Labrenzia sp. PHM005: one gene and its partner. The protein of the gene in region 1 binds, or shares a complex with, the protein of each later gene. Links are inferred from orthologs where the notes say so. Each region holds a gene or a part of one and is shown on either strand. Other genes may lie near its edges. The genes, in order: rpsG and tig.

Region 1 (3,698 bases):
CCGTTTCTCTAATTCTTAATTAATTCAAGAGGTTGGGATCAGGCGTATTTCGCCTGAACCTCTTCGGCGACAGCCTGCGGCACCTGATCGTAGTGATCGAACACCATCGAATACTGGGCGCGGCCTTGAGACATGGAACGCAGGTTGTTCACGTAACCAAACATGTTGGCCAGCGGTACCATTGCTGTGATGACGGTCACGATGCCCCGGTTCTCCGTACCCGCGATCTGGCCGCGGCGGGAGTTCAGGTCACCAATCACATCACCCATGTAATCTTCCGGGGTAACAACCTCGACCTTCATGACCGGCTCGAGAAGTTTCGGGCCAGCTTTCTGAATGGCTTCGCGGAAACCGGCACGGCCGGCGATTTCGAAGGCCAGAACAGAGGAGTCAACGTCGTGGTAGGCACCATCGGTGAGTGTTGCCTTGATGTCGAGCATCGGGAAGCCAGCCAGCGGACCGGACGACATGACGCTTTCGATACCCTTGGTAACACCCGGGATGTATTCCTTCGGAACGTTACCGCCAACGATCTTGCTCTCGAAGACGTAACCTTCATTCGGCTCGGACGGCTCGATGGTGAGCTTGATGCGAGCGAACTGACCAGAACCACCAGACTGCTTCTTGTGGGTGTAATCCACGTCTGCAACCTTGGTGATGGTTTCGCGGTAAGCAACCTGCGGCGCACCAATGTTCGCCTCAACCTTGAACTCACGCTTCATGCGGTCGACGATGATGTCGAGGTGCAATTCACCCATACCGGCGATGATGGTCTGACCGGACTCTTCGTCGGTCTTCACGCGGAAGGACGGATCCTCAGCAGCCAGGCGGTTCAGGGCGAGGCCCATTTTTTCCTGGTCGGCTTTGGTCTTCGGCTCAACTGCGATCTCGATGACCGGCTCAGGGAATTCCATCCGCTCCAGAATGACCGGCTTCAGCGGATCACAAAGGGTGTCACCAGTGGTGGTGTCTTTGAGACCTGCGATCGCCACGATGTCACCTGCATAGGCCACATCAATGTCTTCACGGGAGTTGGAGTGCATCTGCATCATCCGGCCGACGCGCTCACGCTTGTCTTTAACAGTGTTCAGAAGGGAAACACCCTTGTTCAGAACACCGGAGTAGATGCGGCAGAAGGTCAAAGAGCCAACGAACGGGTCGTTCGCGATCTTGAATGCCAGCAGGCCAAGCGGCTCTTCATCAGAAGACTGACGCTCAACTTCTTCTTCGTTCTTCGGATCGATACCTTTAATAGCCGGAACTTCAACCGGGCTCGGCAGGTAATCAACAACTGCATCAAGAAGCGGCTGCACGCCTTTGTTCTTGAACGCAGAACCACAGAAGACCGGAACGAAATCACCAGCAATGGTGCCCTTACGGATCAGCTCTTGAAGCTTCTCGAAAGACGGCTCTTCGCCTTCCAGGTAAGCTTCCATTGCTTCTTCGTCGATCTCAACAGCAGTCTCGATCAGAGCGTCGCGCATTTCCTGCGCACGGTCAGCAAGCTCAGCCGGGATGTCCAGAACGTCCCAAGCAGCGCCGAGGTTTTCGGACTGCCAGATCAGAGCTTTCATTTTCAGCAGATCAACAACGCCAGCGAATTCGCTTTCAGCGCCGATGTTCAGCTGCATGACCAGCGGAGTGGCCCCAAGACGGGACTTAATCATCTCGCAGCAGCGATCGAAATCGGCGCCGAGTTTGTCCATCTTGTTGACGAAGATCATCCGCGGGACGTTGTACTTGTCGGCCTGACGCCAAACAGTCTCAGTCTGCGGCTCAACGCCAGCGTTGGCGTCCAGAAGAGCAACCGCGCCATCAAGAACACGCAGGGACCGCTCAACTTCAATTGTGAAGTCAACGTGGCCTGGGGTGTCGATGATGTTCAGGCGTTTGTCATTCCAGTGAGCGGTGGTTGCAGCAGAGGTGATCGTGATACCACGCTCCTGCTCCTGCTCCATCCAGTCCATAGTGGCAGCGCCATCATGAACTTCACCGATCTTGTGGCTCTTACCGGTGTAGTAGAGGATCCGCTCGGTGGTGGTCGTCTTACCAGCATCGATGTGAGCCATGATGCCGAAGTTACGGTAGTCCTCGATATTATGCGTGCGCGACATAGCGTCAGCCCTTCGAAGTAACTTATTACCAGCGATAGTGCGAGAATGCGCGGTTGGCGTCGGCCATCCGGTGCGTGTCTTCGCGCTTCTTAACTGCGGTACCACGGTTGTTTGCTGCATCGAGCAGTTCACCGGAGAGGCGATCAACCATTGTGGTTTCGTTGCGGTTACGAGCTGCTGCGATCAACCAACGGATCGCAAGCGCCTGACGGCGGTCAGAACGAACTTCAACCGGAACCTGGTAGGTCGCACCACCAACACGGCGGGAACGAACTTCCACTTGCGGCATAACGTTCTCAAGAGCGGCGTGGAACACTTCGATCGGGTTCTCACGGGTCTTGTTCTCAACAACGTCGAAAGCACCGTAAACAATGCGCTCGGCGGTGGACTTCTTGCCGTCGTACATGATGGAGTTCATGAACTTGGTGACGACCATATCCCCGAATTTCGGATCCGGGTTGATTTCGCGTTTTTCTGCGCGGTGACGACGGGACATCTAACGTGCTCCTTACTTCGGCCGCTTGGCGCCGTACTTCGAACGGCGCTGCTTACGATCTTTAACGCCCTGGGTATCCAGCACACCACGGATGATGTGATAACGGACACCCGGCAAATCCTTCACACGGCCGCCGCGGATCATCACAACGGAGTGTTCCTGAAGGTTGTGGCCTTCACCCGGGATGTATCCAATGACTTCAAAGCCGTTGGTCAGACGGATTTTCGCCACTTTACGCAGAGCCGAGTTCGGCTTCTTCGGAGTGGTCGTGTAGACGCGGGTGCAAACACCACGCTTCTGCGGGCAGGCCTCCATGGCCGGCACTTTGTTCCGCTTCGGCGGATCTTTCCGCGGCTTGCGGATCAACTGGTTGATGGTCGGCATTCTGTGCCCTTTACCTTGTCCATCCAAAATTCTTTGTGCAACTGCAGTCCCCCGCTGATGCCACATGTGTTCAAACATGCAGAATCGCGCCCGCACGCTCCGAAAAGAGCGGCCGGCGCTGCGAAAAACCAGAGGACCACGAGTTACCTCGCGGTCATGCAATCGACGCGTATTCGCCTATGTGACCCGGCAGCGTTTAAGAGGACTGTGTCCTGCGCTCTTCAGAAGCGCTGGAGGGTTCGCTCTTACCGCCTGCCCTTGGGATGCGCGGAACCTACTCAGATGCACCCTTTGCGTCAAGTGATTTGTTGGAAATTCCGCATTTCCGCGACTTCGGGAAATACCGCCTCATAAATGACCGTCAAAACAGCACTAAACGCAAGATTATTTCCAATGCATACCCAATTCGGTTCTTTTGTTATTTACACCTAATCCAGACCAATTTCCAACAATGAATCAAACCTTAACCAGATGATTCAAATTCCAACAATTGCACCGGAATCGCTCAGTACAACGGTTCTACAGGCCCGTTCTTGCGATTGATTCCCACATGCATGGCAGACATGCAATTTTTCAAGATTGTCTCCGCAGTAACCGATCATCCGGCTATTCGGTATTGCCCAAGAACAAAGGCGCGCCCGATGGGAGCACGCCTTTTATTCTAATGCATATTTACTCTGGCAAGAGACTGTCTATCCCCTACC
Region 2 (17,313 bases), 220 kb from region 1 along the record:
CGGTCTTTTCTGCGACAGCTGCGATCAGATCGTTCTTATTCATAGCAGATACCTTTCTAAGAAACGGACGTATGCCGACGATTCCTGTCAGCGCCGTTGCGCGAAATTCGCGAGATTTGAGACGAAACGCAAGAGGTTTTTTCGCAGAAAACAGCCATTTTGACCAATTATTCAAAAGAAAAGCCCCGGTTTGGCCGGGGCTTGACATTTTATACATTGTTTGAGCGGATTTAGTGGGCAACGACACCTGTTGTGTCGTCATCCGAACTTCCCGCCTTGGTTGCAGCTTCCGCTGCATCCGCGTCCCATTCAATCGGCTCCGGCAAACGTACAAGAGCGTGTTTGAGGACTTCTTCCATGCCGGAAACCGGGATGATTTCGAGCGAGTTTTTCACCGTGTCCGGAATATCCGCCAGATCCTTGGCGTTGTCTTCCGGGATCATGACCAGCTTGATACCTCCACGCAGGGCTGCAAGGAGTTTTTCCTTCAATCCACCGATCGGCAGAACCCGGCCGCGCAAGGTGATTTCACCTGTCATGGCCACATCGCGTTTGACCGGAATGCCGGTCATGGTCGAGATCACTGCGGTTGCCATGGCGATACCGGCAGACGGACCATCCTTCGGCGTTGCCCCTTCCGGCACGTGCACGTGGATGTCGCGTTTGTCGAAGCTCGGCGGTTCGATGCCGAAATCAACGGACCGGGAGCGTACGTAAGACGCTGCCGCGGAAATCGATTCCTTCATCACGTCCTTCAAGTTGCCGGTAACGGTCATTTTGCCTTTGCCCGGCATCATGACACCTTCGATCGTCAGCAACTCGCCGCCAACTTCCGTCCAAGCGAGACCGGTAACAACACCGACCTGATCTTCAAGTTCGGCTTCACCATAGCGGTACCGCGGCACACCGAGGTATTCCTCGACGAGCTCCGGAGTAACCGTGATGCTTTCCTTGTCGCTCATCAGGATATCCTTGACCGATTTACGGGCAAGGGTCGCCATTTCGCGTTCCAGGTTCCGCACCCCGGCTTCACGGGTATAGCGGCGCACCACTTTTTGAAGCGCCTCGTCTTCAATCGTGAATTCGCCGTCCCGCAGGCCGTGGTCTTTTTCAGCCTTCGGAATGAGGTGACGGCGGCAGATTTCCACCTTCTCTTCTTCCGTATAGCCGGCAATCCGGATGATCTCCATCCGGTCCATCAAGGGACCAGGGATGTTCAGCGTGTTGGCCGTCGTCACGAACATCACGTCCGACAGATCGTATTCGACCTCCAGATAGTGATCCATGAAGGAAGAGTTCTGTTCCGGATCCAGGACCTCAAGCAGTGCGGATGACGGATCGCCGCGGAAATCCATGCCCATCTTGTCGATCTCATCGAGCAGGAAGAGCGGGTTGGATTTTTTGGCTTTTTTCATCGACTGGATGACCTTGCCCGGCATGGAGCCGATGTAGGTCCGCCGGTGGCCACGGATCTCCGCTTCATCGCGTACACCGCCCAGCGACATACGTACGAATTCACGGCCCGTTGCCTTGGCAATCGACTTACCAAGCGAGGTTTTACCGACACCTGGAGGGCCAACTAGGCAGAGGATCGGACCACGCAATTTGTTGGCCCGGCTTTGAACCGCCAGATATTCGACAATCCGCTCCTTGACCTTATCGAGGCCATAGTGATCAGTGTCGAGCACCGTCTCGGCGAAGCTGAGATCGTGTTTGACCTTTGATTTCTTTGACCAAGGAATGCCGATCAGCCAGTCCAGATAGTTCCGTACCACGGTCGCTTCCGCGGACATCGGGCTCATCTGTTTCAGCTTCTTGATCTCGGCAGCGGCACGTTCGCGCGCTTCCTTGGTCAGCTTGGTCTTTTTGATCTTTTCTTCGAGTTCGGCAATCTCGTCTTTGCCGTCTTCGCTGTCACCCAGCTCCTTCTGAATGGCCTTCATCTGCTCATTCAGATAGTACTCGCGCTGGGTCTTCTCCATCTGGCGCTTGACGCGCGAACGGATGCGTTTTTCCACTTGCAGGACGGAAATTTCGCTTTCCATCATGCCAAGGACACGCTCAAGCCGTTCGGAGACGGAAACGACGCCGAGGATTTCCTGTTTTTCTGGGATCTTGATCGCCAGATGTGAGGCAATCGTGTCGGCCAGTTTCGAATAATCGTCGATCTGATTGACCGCGCCGAGAACTTCCGGAGAAACCTTCTTGTTCAGTTTCACATAGTTCTCAAACTCGGCGATCACGGAGCGTGCCAAAGCTTCCACTTCGATGTTTTCGCCGTCTTTTTCAGGCAAAACAGTCGCTGTGGCTTCGAAATAGTCTGAACGGTCGGAATACTCACCGATTTGCGCACGCGCACCGCCCTCGACCAACACTTTGACAGTGTTGTCCGGCAACTTCAGCAGCTGCAAAACGGTTGCCAGCGTACCGACGTTGTAGATCTGGTCCGGATTGGGATCATCGTCCGCGGCATTCATCTGCGTCGCAAGGAGAATGTGCTTGTCGGTGGTCATCACCTCTTCAAGCGCCTTGATCGACTTCTCACGGCCAACGAACAGCGGAACGATCATATGTGGGAAGACGACAATATCGCGCAGGGGCAAGACGGGATACACAGACGTTGAGTCTGGATCAGTGGCGCGGATTTCTGCGTCGCTCATTTTTTTTCCTTTCTCGGCGTGTTCCGGCCCCACTCATTAAAAGGCAGCCAGAGACACTGGAAAACGGCTTTCAGCGGTATTTGCCGAGGGCCGGATCGTAAACACCCCGGATGGGCGTGCCGACGATCCGCACAAGCCGTCCTTTCGCTCTATTAGGTGGCTACCTGCCGCCCCGGTGTCAAGGCAATCGCGTCTTAAGAAACGGACTTGTCTGTTGACGACTCACCAGCACGGTGGATAACGCACCCCAAACCAAATTGGCTGTGCAAAAAACAAAAATGCCGCCCCCGAAAGAGCGGCACTTTCAAACGTCTAAACTTAAGCGCTTGCCGCTAGCTTACGCGCTCGTAGCAGAGGTTTCTTCGCGGTCTTCGTAGATGTACAAAGGACGCGCTTCGCCATTCACCACTTCTGGTGAAATGACGACTTCCTTGACGCCCTTCAGACCCGGCAGCTCGTACATGGTATCGAGCAAGATGGATTCCAGAATGGACCGCAAACCACGGGCACCGGTCTTGCGCTCGATCGCTTTTTGCGCGATCGCCCGCAGCGCGTCCTCGTGGAAAGACAGTTCGACCTGCTCCATCTCGAACAGACGCTGATACTGCTTGACGAGCGCGTTTTTCGGCTCGGTCAAAATAGTGATCAGCGCATCTTCGTCGAGGTCTTCCAGCGTGGCGATGACCGGCAAACGGCCAACGAATTCCGGAATAAGACCAAACTTCAGAAGATCTTCCGGCTCCAGCTCGGAGAAGAGCTCACCGATCCGGCGGTCTTCAGGTGCATGCACCTGTGCCTGGAAGCCAATGGATGTCTGGGTGCCGCGGTCGGAGATGATCTTATCAAGTCCCGCAAAGGCCCCACCACAGATGAACAGCATATTGGTGGTGTCCACCTGCAGGAACTCCTGCTGCGGGTGTTTCCGGCCACCCTGTGGCGGAACGGAGGCCACCGTGCCTTCCATGATCTTCAAGAGCGCTTGCTGGACGCCCTCACCCGACACATCGCGTGTGATCGAAGGGTTGTCGGCCTTGCGGCTGATCTTGTCGATCTCATCGATGTAGACGATGCCGCGCTGCGCACGTTCGACGTTGTAGTCGGCAGATTGCAGCAGCTTCAGGATGATGTTTTCAACGTCTTCACCGACATAACCGGCTTCGGTCAATGTGGTTGCGTCCGCCATGGTGAACGGCACGTCGAGGATACGGGCCAAGGTCTGCGCGAGCAGTGTCTTGCCGCAACCTGTCGGACCGACCAGAAGAATGTTGGACTTGGCCAGTTCAACATCATTGTTCTTGGTGGCGTGGTTTAGACGCTTGTAATGGTTGTGAACGGCGACCGACAGGACCTTCTTCGCACTGCCCTGACCAATGACATAGTCATCCAGAACATCGCGGATTTCCTGAGGGGTCGGGATTCCGTCCCGAGATTTTACCAGCGAGGATTTGTTTTCCTCGCGGATGATATCCATGCACAGCTCGACACATTCATCGCAAATGAAAACAGTCGGGCCGGCGATCAGCTTGCGGACCTCGTGCTGGCTTTTGCCGCAGAAGGAGCAGTAGAGCGTATTCTTGGAATCGCTGCCGCTGGCCTTGGTCATGTAATCAACCTCGCGTTTCTGGGGCCTTCACCCCTTATCTTCCCGGATTTGGCCCAATAGAGCCAGATCCGAACTGAAAGCGTTAGACACCTAAAGTGCCGCACTTTCCTGTAGGATGTCACCATGGTTCGCCGTTAAAAATCAATATAGGTTTAAGGCGAAGGTGAAAACCCTGTATTACCTATGGATTTTTCCGGCAAAACCACGGGAAATCGCCCCGTGATTATTGCACAAACCCGCAAATTACGACGTTTCTTCGCCGCCCAGGCTCATCCGATCCGTGATGACCTTGTCAACAATGCCAAATTCCTTGGCTTTGTCGGCGGTCATAAAGTTGTCGCGCTCCAGCGCTTCTTCAACCTGATCCAAGCTTTGGCCGGTGTGTTTCACGTAAATTTCATTGAGCCGGCGTTTCATGGCCAGGATTTCCTGAGCATGCAGCATGATGTCGGCTGCCTGACCGCGGAAACCGCCGGACGGCTGATGAACCATGACGCGGGCATTCGGCAAAATGAAGCGCATGTCCTTTTCACCAGCAGCCAAAAGCAGAGAGCCCATGGACGCAGCCTGACCAATGCAGAGCGTTGACACCGAGGGGCGAATGAACTGCATGGTGTCGTAAATCGCGAGACCGGAGGTCACCAAACCACCCGGCGAATTGATGTAAATCGCGATTTCTTTAGACGGGTTTTCCGCTTCCAGATACAGAAGCTGTGCGCTCACCAGCGTTGCCATGTGATCTTCGACCGGTCCGGTCAGGAAGATGATGCGCTCCTTCAGCAAGCGCGAGTAGATATCGAAGGCCCGCTCGCCCCGGTTCGTCTGTTCGACAACCATCGGCACGAGAGTGTTCATGTAGATATCGACAGGATCCTTCATACCTCATCCATATGCTTGAGATGTTGCCCAAGGGTCTTGGGCAGAACACAGACCATGAAAGCGCATCGTTTCATGGCCCAATTCGAAAAAAGCGACATCCCATATATAGGGATGCCGCCCTCAACGCAAAGTCATGGCAGATGCGGCGTGAAAGCAAAGTTAAAGTTGCCGCCGCATCTGGGGATTATCTGGGAAAAAACGCCTTACGCGTCGTCTTCATCCTCAGAAACAAGCTTTTCCAGCTCTTCCTTGGTCACCGTCTTGTCGCTGACTTTTGCCAGCTCGAGCATGAAGTCGACGACTTTTTCCTCGTAGATCGGTGCGCGCAGAGACGCGAGCGCCTGCTGGTTGTTCTTGTAGAATTCGAACACCTGCTGTTCTTGACCCGGGAACTGACGGACCCGGTCATAAAGCGCACGCTGCATTTCTTCTTCGGTGACCTGAATGTCGTTCTTTTCACCGATTTCAGACAGAACCAGACCCAAACGGACACGGCGTTCAGCAATCTTGCGGTACTCCGCTTTAGCTTCTTCTTCCGTGGTCTCTTCGTCTTCGAAGGTCTTTTCGTTGCGCTTCATGTCTTCTTCGACCTGCTGCCAAACGACCTGGAACTCAGATTCCAGCAGTTTTTCCGGCAGTTCGAAAGAATAATGCTCATCGAGCTTGTCGAGCAGCTGACGCTTAACGCGCTGGCGGGTCATCTGGCCAAACTGGCCTTCGATCTGGCCGCGGACGATTTCCTTCAGCTTGTCGAGCGACTCAAGGCCGAGACCTTTTGCAAACTCGTCGTCGATCGCAGCTTCGCCTGGTGCACCAACTTCCTTGACGACAACGTCAAAGGTCGCTGCTTTTCCAGCCAGATGGGCAGCCGGGTAGTCTTCCGGGAAAGTTACTTCAACAACCTTCTCGTCGCCTGCCTTGGTGCCGATCAGCTGATCTTCAAAGCCCGGGATAAACTGGCCTGAGCCCAGAACGAGCTGACCGTTTTCGTCAGCGCCGCCTTCAAAAGGCTCGCCGTCGACTTTGCCGAGGTAAGACATGGTGACACGGTCACCGTCTTCCGCAGCGCCGTCTTTCGCTTCAAACGGTGTGTTGTTCTTGGCAATGTCAGCAACCTGGCCGTCGACTTCCTCATCGGCGATCTCGACGATCGGACGCTCGATCTCAAAGCCGCCGAAGTCCACGATTTCGAAGTCCGGCAGAACGTCATAAGTCATTTTGAAGGACAGGTCGGCATCGCCAGCCAGGATCTTTTCAGCTTCTTCGTCCGGCAGATCGATTTCCGGTGTCAGCGCCGGGCGCTCGGAGCGCTCTTCAACGGCCTTCTGAGTGGTTTCCTGGATGGTGTTCGACAGGATCTCAGCCATTGCTTGGCGGCCATACATCTTCTTCAGATGCGCGACCGGAACCTTGCCCGGACGGAAGCCCTTGATGTTGGCCTTGGACTTCATGTCGTCCATGTATTCATCGAGTTTGGCTGCCAGATCGCCAGCTGGAATGTCGATCTTCAGCTCGCGCTTGAGGCCCTCGGCGAGGGTTTCGGTTACCTGCATGGGTTTTGCTTCGTCCTCGGTCCTGAGCGGCAATGCGCCCTGGAGGTGTTGATTATCAAAATTTCCGTGTGCCGCACCGCCCACTCCCCTTTTTGCAGGAGCATTCCAATAGCGATGCACGCCTTAAGCAGAGCCCAAGACGCACGATGGGAGCGCGATAAAGGCTGGGGGCGAAAGTGTCAAGTCTTGCGGGCGATGAACCACCCGTTATTGACGCAGAAAACGGCTGGATTCTATTCAATCAGAGATCCGGGAGATGGCATTGTGCCACCCTGTTCGTTTCCCGGTCGTGTTAAACCCGCTTAGACCGCGTCCTCAATTCCGATGCCGGCAATTGATTGGCTGGTCTACCCAGCGGTACAATTTGTCTTTGAAGGTATTCAGGAATTTTATCTCGACCTTGCGGCTTTCCAAACAAATATCCTTGCGCTGTATGGCAGCCAAAGCTAGCGAATTGCTCCCTCTGCTCATGTGTCTCAATGCCCTCAATGGTAACAACAGCGCCAAGCTGCGCAGCGATCTTGACCACCATTTTGACGACATTGCGAACATCTTCAGAAGATCCGGCGGAAATCACAAAACTGCGGTCAATCTTGATTTCATCCCAAGCGAATTTTGCCAGGTAGGACAAACCTGAATACCCGGTCCCAAAATCATCCAAAGAGACTCGAATTCCCATGTTTTGAAACTGGCGCAGAACGGCGACGGTACGATCTAGGTCGGAAATCAAAACACTTTCAGTAATTTCCAGTTTCAGCCTGTGCGGATCAAGCCCAGTTTCGTCCAAGACCTTGCGCACGTCGCGAACAATGTCTGACCGCAAAATCTGCGACATAGAGAGATTCACGGAAATGGCAGCGTCAAATTCCCAACTGACCGCCTCGCGGCACGCCAGAAGCAAAATATGGCCACCAATATCAACAATGTCTCCAGTCGTTTCCGCAATCGAGATGAACTCATCTGGCGCAACTTGACCAAGCTCTGGATGGGTCCATCTCGCCAAAGCTTCAAATCCCACACACCGGCCAGATTGAATATCGAAGAAAGGCTGAAACACCGGTCGGATCTCATGATTTCGTGCAGCCGACGGCAGCGCGTCCTCCACCGCCTCCCTGCGCTTCATTTTCGTTCTCAAAGCGTTGTTATAGGCGACCGCGCGCCGCTTCCCGCGCAATTTGGCTTCAGTCAGGGCAAGATCGGCATCCATAATCAGAGGAACAAATGCTTCTTGCTGGTTGTTTGACTCCGCATAGCCAATCGACAATCCGAGGCTCACTTTCCCGGCTTCAGTTTCCATCGGCACATCCAAAGACTGCAACAGACTTCTGGCAAAATCAGGCAAGGACCAATCCGGATCACAATTCTCCAGAATGATCAGAAACTCATCCCCCCCTACTCGCGCAACCATTCCCGCTGCTCCGGACACTTCAACGGCTCTTGTCAAATGCTGGCCAACCGCCTTCAGGGCTGCGTCGCCGACGGTATGACCCAACATATCATTGATGCGTTTGAAACCATCTAAGTCCGTCGCAAGAACGCACACCCGTTGCGGCTTTTGTTGCGCGCTTGCCAGGGCCGTCAACTTTTCATCGACAGCAGTCCGGTTTGGCAGCCCTGTTACCGGATCGTGTTTTGCCAAGTGAGCAAATTTCTGCGCATTTGCATCTGCCAGATCAGATGCAGATTTAAGCGATACGTTTTGCCTAATCGCCACAAAAAACAACAGTGCACCAAGCCCCATAAGGAATTCCGAGATCCGCCTTTGAATTTGTTGCTGGTGCTGCAATTCTTCGCGGGCTGCGGCTGCCCGGTTCATACTCGTTTCATGCGATAACGATCCTAAATTATGAAAAATTTTCGAAAGTTGATTTGATTTCTCCATCAGCTCTTTACGCCCAGCGTTTGCTGTGTGCTCTGAAATCAAATCCTCAATGTCTACTATGACTTGTTTGGCATGTGCTAATCGCTCAATTCGATCAGTGTCTTCATTTACAAATTCACCAAAGGACCCCTGGCTCCATGTCCCCACGCGGCTTTTTACGATCGCAATTTGGAGATCAACACGCGCTTTTCCAGCATCATCTAGGAGAAGCAGATACGAGCTTAAGGCTGATTTCAGTTTTTCTACTTCGATGCGGCCATTGGCGCCATTCCAAGACGTGTCATGACGCATAGCCTGTTTGATCGACAGGCGTGCATTGTCGAAGGATGCAATATTGAGCGCTGTGAGCGACCCGAATATCAACACCCCGGCTATCAAGTAAATCTGCCAAGAAAACTGGATTTTTGGCCACTGCATCCCGATAGCCTATTTCACGAGGATCTTGTTGGCCTGCCAAACGGATCTCGAGAAATAGATTTCACTTTGAAGCTTCGTGTCTGAATCAAAGGGATAGATGACAAAAAGCGGCCCCTTGTCTTCAACTCCCATGTGTTTTCCATTCAGTTTCAGGGCAAGAATGGGGTTGAATTCTTCAAGGTCCTTCATCGGAATTGTCGCAGAATAATCATTGAGCGCGAAGACAGTTAGATCGTTACCAAGTGCCCCGACATGCGCCAACAAGCTCTTCAGCGGAACTCCTTCAAAACGCACCACCCCATCATGCCATGGCGTTGTTGTGGCGATTTCCGTTGACCCGAGAGCTTCCAAGGCACTGCGCGTAAACAGGACCTCCCCGTCCACCGAAACATTGCCGCTGATTTCCAAAATGACCTGTTCCTCAGCATCGGCAACGGTCGACCATTGACCAACGATAAGAACAGCAACAAGTATTCCCGACAGACCTTTCCAAAAACAGGAAATCATTCAATTCTCCAACAATTTCACAAAACCAACTATTGCCCATCTGCAATATATTTGAAAATTATTTTTGTAAATTTGCGGTTATCACTTACAATTAATCAAAGATTACATATTGTTTTATTGTTCATTTTCCGATTGAAAACATTGCCATTTATATTTATACTTATGTAATTATCCGGTGACGGAATTTTCACTGACGAACTTACAGACTAAAACTGTTCGGGGTCAGCTTTCCCGGCTCTACAATTGGAACTACACTGCTACCGCGCCAATTAGTTCGGTTAAGAAACTGCTATGGGCATACTGGCAAACTCTTCCTCAAGTTCGACAAGGCTGACCTGCTGTTTTTCCTCATACAGGCAGCCGATCTGTAACGCCTTCACCGACAGTTACTAGAGAATACGATCATGAGGTTGCTTGAAGAACCGCAGTTGAGTCGTGCGACTTGCGGGCACTGGAAGTGAACATCCGGACTGCCCGCAAATTTCACCTAGATGAGATTTTGATATATTATTGATTACTCATCGCTTTCAGTGGCGGGCCGACTTCATCTGGGATCGGGCAAGCGTAAGGATCGCGCGCGAGCTTTTCTTTGTGGGCCGTGATCGCCTGATCCAGAACTTCGCTATCTTCGAACAGATCCACCGCGGTTCCTGCCATGATTTTCGCTGCATGCAGCATGCCTTTGTGCGCAGCCGGAGCTTTCCCTTGCGCGGTCAATTGCCAAGTATGGAACGGCGTTCCAACTGCACAAGTTGCAACACGGGCCTGAACAGTCGGCACGGCCCAGCTGACATCGCCAACATCGGTAGAGCCTTCTCCGCCTTCGCTGTTCCGGTCCAGCGGGGCCACAAAGTCGCAGAGGGTCATATCCAGGTCCACCTCAGCGCCGATCCGCCGGAACGAGACGGTGATGTTGTCCTCACTGAGCGTGCTGCGGATTTTGTCTGCAAATTCCCGGTCTGTGTCGTCAAAGTCAGGGGCGCCCAACCTGTCGAGATTGCGCTGCATGGTTTCTTCCAAAGGACGGTTGCCGATCAAATTGGAAACCCCGCTGACGACGCTGGTCTCAACGGTTGTTTCCGTCATCAAAGCTGCGCCTTCGGCTATCTTGCGAACCCGGTCGATCAGGCCGCGCAACTCTTTCAAATTCCGGGCACGGACAAGCTGGCGGACAGTTGCCTTTGACTGCACAACATTGGGCGCAATACCCCCAGCGTCCAAATAGGCATAATGCACCCGGGCATCATCTGGCATGTGCTCCCGCATGTAGTTGACGCCAACGTTCATCAGCTCGATGGCATCCAGCGCACTGCGGCCGAGCTCGGGTGCGCCGGCCGCATGTGCTGCCAGGCCATGAAATGTGAAGTCAATCCGCGTGTTGGCGAGGGAATTGGCTTCGTTGACCGCCGTAAACGTCGCCGGGTGCCAAGAGATTGCCGCGTCGACGTCATCAAACAATCCTTCGCGCACCATGAATGTCTTGGCCGCACCGCCTTCTTCGGCTGGACAGCCATAGTAGCGCACACGGCCTTTGAGGCCGCGTTCGGCGAGGTAATCCTTTACCGCAGAAGCTGCCATGAGCGCGGCTGAGCCCAGAAGATTGTGCCCGCAACCATGTCCGGGGCCGCCGGCTTCGACGGGTTGATGTTCAGCAACGCCCGCTGTCTGCCCCAGTTCCGGCAGCGCATCGAACTCGCCGAGAATGGCGATCACCGGCCCTTCATCACCGGCCTCCCCGACGATTGCGGTCGGGATCCCCGCGACACCTTCGGTGATTTTGAAGCCTTCCTGTTCCAGCATTTTCTTGTGCTCAGCAACAGATTTGAACTCGGTGTAGGCAATTTCCGGGAGGTCGAAGACACGATCGGACAGACCGACATAATCCTCCCGGCGGGCATCGACCAAGTCCCAGACACGATCAGTGTTTTTCATTTCTTCCTCCCAAAAGGCAGCACATACCGGCCGCGCCGCAGCAAAGTGGCACGTGGTAAGCAACTCGATTAACGATCCCAGCTGTGGGGATCAGACATCCTTCCAATAGTGGCAAGCGACCGAATGGCTCTCGCCGAAGGTTTCAAGGCCAGGCTGTTCCCGGCGGCACAGATCTTGTGCGTGTGGACAGCGTGGATTGAAATAACACCCCTTCGGCGGGTCCAACGGTGATGGAATCTCGCCCTCGATCGGCGCAAAATCGCGCTTTCTCTGATCGAGCCGCGGCGCTTCAGCCAGAAGCGCCTTTGTGTAGGGATGTTTGGGCGCACTGAAGATTTCTTCAGTCGATGCACTTTCGACAATCCGGCCCAAATACATGATCGCCACGCGGTCGGCGATGTGCTCGACAACGCTCAAATCATGGCTGATGAACAGGTATGTCAGGCCGAATTCTTCTCTCAAATCCATGAAGAGGTTGATCACCTGGGCCTGGATGGAAACATCCAATGCCGCGATGGCTTCGTCACAGACAAGAAATTTCGGTTTGACTGCGAGCGCCCGCGCAATCCCGATCCGCTGACGCTGACCACCGGAAAACTGGTGGGCGTAGCGCCGCTTCAACGATGGATCGAGCCCGACTTTTCGCATGATGTCATCAACGTAGTCCGAAGCCTCAGACCGCGAGACAATGCCGTGAAACTGCGGCGCTTCGCCGATTATGTCCTCAACCCGCATGCGCGGGTTCAAACTGGCGAAGGGATCCTGAAAGATCATCTGAATTGCGAGGGTCGCAGCCCGCTGTTCGGCACTGGACATGGCGGCCACGTCGTTGCCTTGAAAGAGCAACTGACCTGAACTCGGTGCATGTATCCCAGCAACCACGCGGCCAAGCGTGGATTTACCACAGCCAGATTCCCCGACAAGGCCCAATACCTCACCCTCGCGGATATCTAGGTTCACTTCGTCGACCGCATGCACCACTTCTTCGCGGACATTGGCCCCCAGCTTCTGAGCGATTTTTCCGGCAACATCGAGCCGTTTCGCAAAACGTTTGGAGACGTTCTTAATCTCAACAAGTGGCGTGGTCATTGGGCTGCCACCTGTGCCTGGGGATTGAAACAACGCAGTTCGCGGTTTGCCACATGTTCCACTGGAGGCGGAGCTTTGCAGGCAGCGGTCGCAGCTCCACAACGCGGCGCAAAAGCACAGCCTTCGGGCAGAGCCAGCATGTTCGGCGTCATACCCTCGATCTGAAACAGGCGTTCGCCTCTTTTGTTGGCAGTCGGCACAGACCCAAGCAACCCCACCGTATACGGATGCAGCGGGTGATCGATCACATCGTCTGTTAGCCCCTGTTCAACGATCCTGCCGGCATACATCACCGATATTCGATCTGCGAGACCGGCAACAACAGCAAGGTCATGGGTAATCCAAATCATCGCGGTTCCGGTCTGGCGCGTCAGTTTTTGCGCTTCGTGGATGATTTGCGCCTGGATGGTGACATCAAGCGCGGTGGTTGGCTCATCGGCGATGATCAAATCTGGTTTGTTCAGGAAGGCGATGGCAATCGACACCCGCTGGCGCATCCCGCCAGAGAGCTGGTGCGGATAGGCTTTCAACCGCTCTTCAGGGGATGGAATGCCGACCAAACCAAGAGCGTCCCGGGAACGCTCCCAGGCTTCCTTCTTGGACACTTTTTCATGCGCAAAGATTGCTTCCATCATTTGGGAATCGATGCGCAAGACCGGGTTGAGGGTCATCATCGGATCTTGGAAAATCATCGAAATCCGGTTTCCGCGGATCGTTTTGAGCTTTTCCTCCGGCGCATTGGCAATGTCATCGCCATTGAACCGGATAGCGCCCTCAACAATCCGGCCGGGCTGATCAATGAGACCCAGAATAGAAAACCCGGTGATGGATTTTCCTGATCCAGATTCTCCGACAAGGCCCATCACCTCGCCCTTGTTGACAGTGAAATCGACGCCATCGACGGCTTTGACAACACCGGCATGGGTGAAGAAATGCGTCTTCAGCCCGCTTACTTCCAGGACCGCGGTCATTTCTTCAGCCTCGGATTGAGAACATCTCGGAGTTGGTCTCCGACAAGGTTGATCGATGCCACGGTCATGAGCAGCGCAAAGCCGGGAAAGACCGAAATCCAGTACCGGCCGGACAGCATGTATTCAAAGCCGTTGGCGATCAGAACACCCAGAGATGGTTCGGTTTGCGGCAATCCGACTCCGAGGAACGACAGTGTTGCTTCCAATGAGACGGCATGGGCAGTCTGCACGGTGCCAACCACGATCAGCGGAGCGAGACAATTCGGCAGGATGTGCCGGAAAACGACCCGCATCTTCGAAAGGCCCAGACATTGAGCGGCTTCGACGTATTCCTTGCCGCGTTCCACCAAAGCCGTCGCCCGGACCGTTCGGGCATAGTAGGCCCATTGGGCCACCACAAGGGCCAGGATAATCTTGTCGACCCCTTTTCCAAGAGCTGCGACCAGCATCAAGGCCACCAAGGACGCTGGAAAGGACAGTTGCAAATCGACCACCCGCATGATGATGGCTTCGGTCCGGCCACCGGCATAAGCAGCGATCAAGCCCACAGTCATGCCGATGAAGAGGGCAATCACCCCAGAAGCGAGGCCAACGGAAATTGAAATCCTGAGGCCATATAGGATCGCCGAATAAAGATCCCGACCGGCTCCATCAGATCCGAGCCACATGGTGTATCCGGCAAAGGCTTCAGATCCGGGCGGCAACCGCCCGTCTAAAACATCCACCTGGGCAAGATCATAGGGGTTTTGTGGCGTGATCCACGGAGCCAAAATCGCCAGCAGCAGAATGATCGCGAGGATGCAGAAGGCGGCCGTGGCAATGCGGCTTTCGAAAAACTCCGCCCGAAACCGTTGGAAAGGTGTTTCCACCTTGACCGTGGCCGGGGTTGACGACGAAATCGTAGTATCGGTCATGCGCCCTGATCCTGCAGACGGACACGCGGGTCCAGGATTGAATAGAGAATGTCAACGACCAGATTGATCACGACAAAGAACAGGACCATGATCATCAGGTAGGCGACGACCACAGGCCGATCGAGTTGCAGGATCGCATCGATCAGGAGCTTGCCCATCCCAGGCCAGGCAAAGATTGTTTCGGTGACGACCGAAAATCCGATGAGGCTGCCAAATTCCAGTCCCATGACAGTGACCACCGGGATCATGATGTTTTTCATGACATGAACGAAGATGATGCGCTGTGTCGAAACGCCTTTTGCGCGGGCGTATTTGACATAGTCCTGGCTCATCGCTTCACGCACCCCGGCCCGGGTCAGCCGGATCGCCAGCGAGATCTTTAAAAGCGCAAGGTTTAGCGCGGGAAGCATAATGTGGGTCAAGCCGTCCCATGTGGCCAAACTGGTTTGGATTCCAAAGACTGAAGCTGTATCCCCGCGGCCGGTTGATGGCAGCCAGCCAAGCTCAACTGCGAACAGCAAAATCATCATCAGCCCGACCCAAAACGTCGGCAGGGAAAACCCAAGGATTGATCCGGCCATAATGCCCTTCGACACCACGTTGTCCGGATAAAGCCCCGAATAGAGACCAAGAGGTATGCCGATCACAATCGCCATCATCAGCGCGCTGAATGCCAGCTCCAGCGTTGCCGGCATATGATGGAGGATCAATTTCAGAGCCGGTTCGCCGAAGATGAAGGAGTCGCCGAGATTGCCCTGCGCGGCCCCTTTCAGGAACAGAAGGTATTGCTCCCAAATCGGGCGGTCGAGCCCAAGACGGCGGATCGCGGCTTCAATGTCTGCCTGATCTGCATCAGGGCTGACCAGCATGTAAACCGGATCGCCAACAATATTCACTCCGAAGAAGACGATCACCGACATGAGAAACACGACGAAGATCGCCTGCATCAGCCGGCGGATGACAAAAACAGACATGAGAGGTTCTCAGTTCAGGGGGAGAACCGGACCGCTGACAGCAGCGGTCCGGTAACAGCCGGTTATTCCTTCACGACACCCATGGCGAGTGTGTACTCGTCGGTGCGGGGAATATATTTCAGGCCCTTTTTGGTGGCCCAAGTGTTGACCTGGAAGTGGGTCGGGATGATCGCAACATCACCGATGGCCATTTCGGTGGCTTTTGCCAACAAGTCCTGGCGCTTTTCGTCATCCACGGTCCGCAATGCTTCTTCGATCGTTGCATCGATTTCGGCGTTGGAATGACGGCCACGGTTCGAAGACCCAAAGCCCTGGTCTTTGTCATAGGTGTGGATCAGGGATTTCAGCGGTGAAGAGGCTTCACCTGAGCCTGCACCCCATCCAACCAGGATAAAGCTAAACTCCGGCTGACCATCCGCGCCGCCGCGGGACGCCCGGCCGAAATAGACGGACCTCGGCATTGTTTCCACTGCCGTCTTGATGCCGATACGTGTGAGCATCTGTCCGATCGCTTCCACGATCTTAGCATCGTTGATGTAACGGTCATTCGGGCCGTGAATGGTCAACTGAAAACCGTCCGGATAACCGGCTTCGGCCAGCAAGGCTTTTGCGCCTTCCGGATCATACGGTTCAGGTTTCAGTTTGCTGGAAACGCCGAAGAACCCTTCTGGCAACAACTGACCAGCAGGAATAGCCACGCCTTCCATCACGCGTTCTACGATGGCATCCCGGCGTATTGCCTTGGAAATGGCCAGACGGACACGTTGATCCAACAGCGGGTTCTTGATGTCCGAACCATCATTGCCTTTCACAAACGGCGAGTTCTCGCGGAACTGGTCCATGTGAAGATAAATAACCCGGTTGGAGACACCTTGGCTGAGCTGAAGATCGGCTTTTTCGCTCAAGGTCTTGATATCGGTCGTTGGAACGGCCGCAATCATGTCCACATCGCCGGCAAGAAGCGCTGCCACCCGGCTTGGGCCGGACTTGATCGGACGGAACTCAACTTCGCTCCAGGCCGGAGCATCGCCCCAATAATCGTCGTTCCGGACCAGGCTGATGCTTTCACCCGGCTTGTAGCTTGAGAACTTGAACGGACCCGTGCCGATAGCAGCTTTACCAGAGTTGAAGTCTTCGGTTGCTGCGCCGCAGCCGGCACTGTCTGAGACCACTGGGACGTTGGAGATGTCATTTGCCATCAGCGGATAAGGCGCCGCAGTTATGGCATGAACGGTGTAGTCGTCGATTTTCTTGAAGGTTTTGCCCTTCAAATAGGTGCCGTAGCTCGACGGGGAGTTCGGCACATCCGGTGCACGTTCCATGGTGCAGACGACATCGTCGGCTGTAAAATCGGATCCATCGTGGAACTTGACGCCTTCGCGCAGTTTGAATTCCCAAGTCAGATCATCGATCGGCTTCCAAGACACAGCCAGGCCTGGCGACAAGCGCTGCTTTTCGTCCTGAGCAATCAGCCGGTCAAAGATGTGAACCGACATGGCGTTGTTCGGGCCCAGATTGTGAAAATGGGGGTCCATCGCGGTTGGCTCTGAGGCCAGGCCGATGGTTAGTTTTTCGGCGGAAGCCGCTCCGGTTAACAACGCGAGCGCGCTTACCGTTGCAGCAGCAACAGCTGTTAGTTTTCTCATAACAATGTAACTCCCTCGGAAGGTGCGATATCCGTTTTCCGGACTTTTGCCGCACGATGGAAAGGATGTTAGCTTGCAGAAAATTCATTGCCAACTGGAAAGTTAATCCATTTTTGCATAGGATAATTCAACTTGAATATTGAGTATGATGAAAATGGGATCCTCACCTCATGGCAGAACCGCGACACAGATTGAGGGAAATGGAAGCGCTGCGTGCCCTCGTCACCACTGGCACCACGATCGGGGCAGCCCGCCGGCTTGGTGTGTCACAATCCTCGATTAGCCG

Evidence for each region.
Region 2: the proteins of rpsG (region 1) and tig are in contact, whole or in part, in a crystal structure (PDB 3GTY), measured with the Thermotoga maritima proteins. The link is inferred for Labrenzia sp. PHM005 from one-to-one orthologs. Residues at the interface, in WP_004081843.1 of Thermotoga maritima: Lys34, Lys52, Lys55, Glu59, Arg62, Gln63, Glu66, Asn67, Lys69, Val71, Arg95, Ala109, Lys110, Lys111, Gly112, Arg113, Pro114, Glu117, Glu121, Ile124, Ala125, Tyr127, Asn128, Asn129, Thr130, Gly131, Lys135, Asp139, Arg142, Met143; in WP_004081061.1 of Thermotoga maritima: Glu122, Val124, Val129, Leu130, Tyr133, Glu188, Gly259, Ile262, Tyr263, Glu266, Ser270, Glu273, Gln274, Glu277, Arg308, Gln311, Ile312, Ser315, Tyr316, Glu325, Arg329, Arg336, Leu363, Phe366, Trp367, Arg373, Leu377, Arg381, Leu384, Glu387.

Annotation. Positions count from the first base shown.
Region 1 is NZ_CP041191.1:3,318,099-3,321,796, reverse strand. What follows is about bases 876-3,698. They hold rpsG (30S ribosomal protein S7), read right to left. Parts: upstream 2,611-3,698; coding sequence 2,140-2,610; downstream 876-2,139. Other genes in these bases: rpsL (30S ribosomal protein S12), read right to left, coding at 2,623-2,994; fusA (elongation factor G), read right to left, coding at 876-2,114. Also shown: more of fusA, read right to left, coding at 39-875.
Region 2 is NZ_CP041191.1:3,530,882-3,548,194, reverse strand. The notes cover bases 4,521-7,386. They hold tig (trigger factor), read right to left. Parts: upstream 6,696-7,386; coding sequence 5,346-6,695; downstream 4,521-5,345. Other genes in these bases: FJ695_RS16040 (bifunctional diguanylate cyclase/phosphodiesterase), read right to left, coding at 6,988-7,386; FJ695_RS16050 (ATP-dependent Clp protease proteolytic subunit), read right to left, coding at 4,521-5,142. Outside these bases: FJ695_RS16065 (HU family DNA-binding protein), read right to left, coding at 1-43; lon (endopeptidase La), read right to left, coding at 231-2,660; ATP-dependent Clp protease ATP-binding subunit ClpX, read right to left, coding at 2,998-4,263; more of FJ695_RS16050, read right to left, coding at 4,507-4,520; more of FJ695_RS16040, read right to left, coding at 7,387-8,994; FJ695_RS16035 (molybdopterin-dependent oxidoreductase), read right to left, coding at 9,004-9,501; FJ695_RS16030 (M20 family metallopeptidase), read right to left, coding at 10,009-11,433; FJ695_RS16025 (ABC transporter ATP-binding protein), read right to left, coding at 11,524-12,522; FJ695_RS16020 (ABC transporter ATP-binding protein), read right to left, coding at 12,519-13,493; FJ695_RS16015 (ABC transporter permease), read right to left, coding at 13,490-14,407; FJ695_RS16010 (ABC transporter permease), read right to left, coding at 14,404-15,381; FJ695_RS16005 (ABC transporter substrate-binding protein), read right to left, coding at 15,444-17,027; FJ695_RS16000 (LysR family transcriptional regulator), read left to right, coding at 17,198-17,313. UniProt on the Bacillus subtilis protein: Involved in protein export. Acts as a chaperone by maintaining the newly synthesized protein in an open conformation. Functions as a peptidyl-prolyl cis-trans isomerase.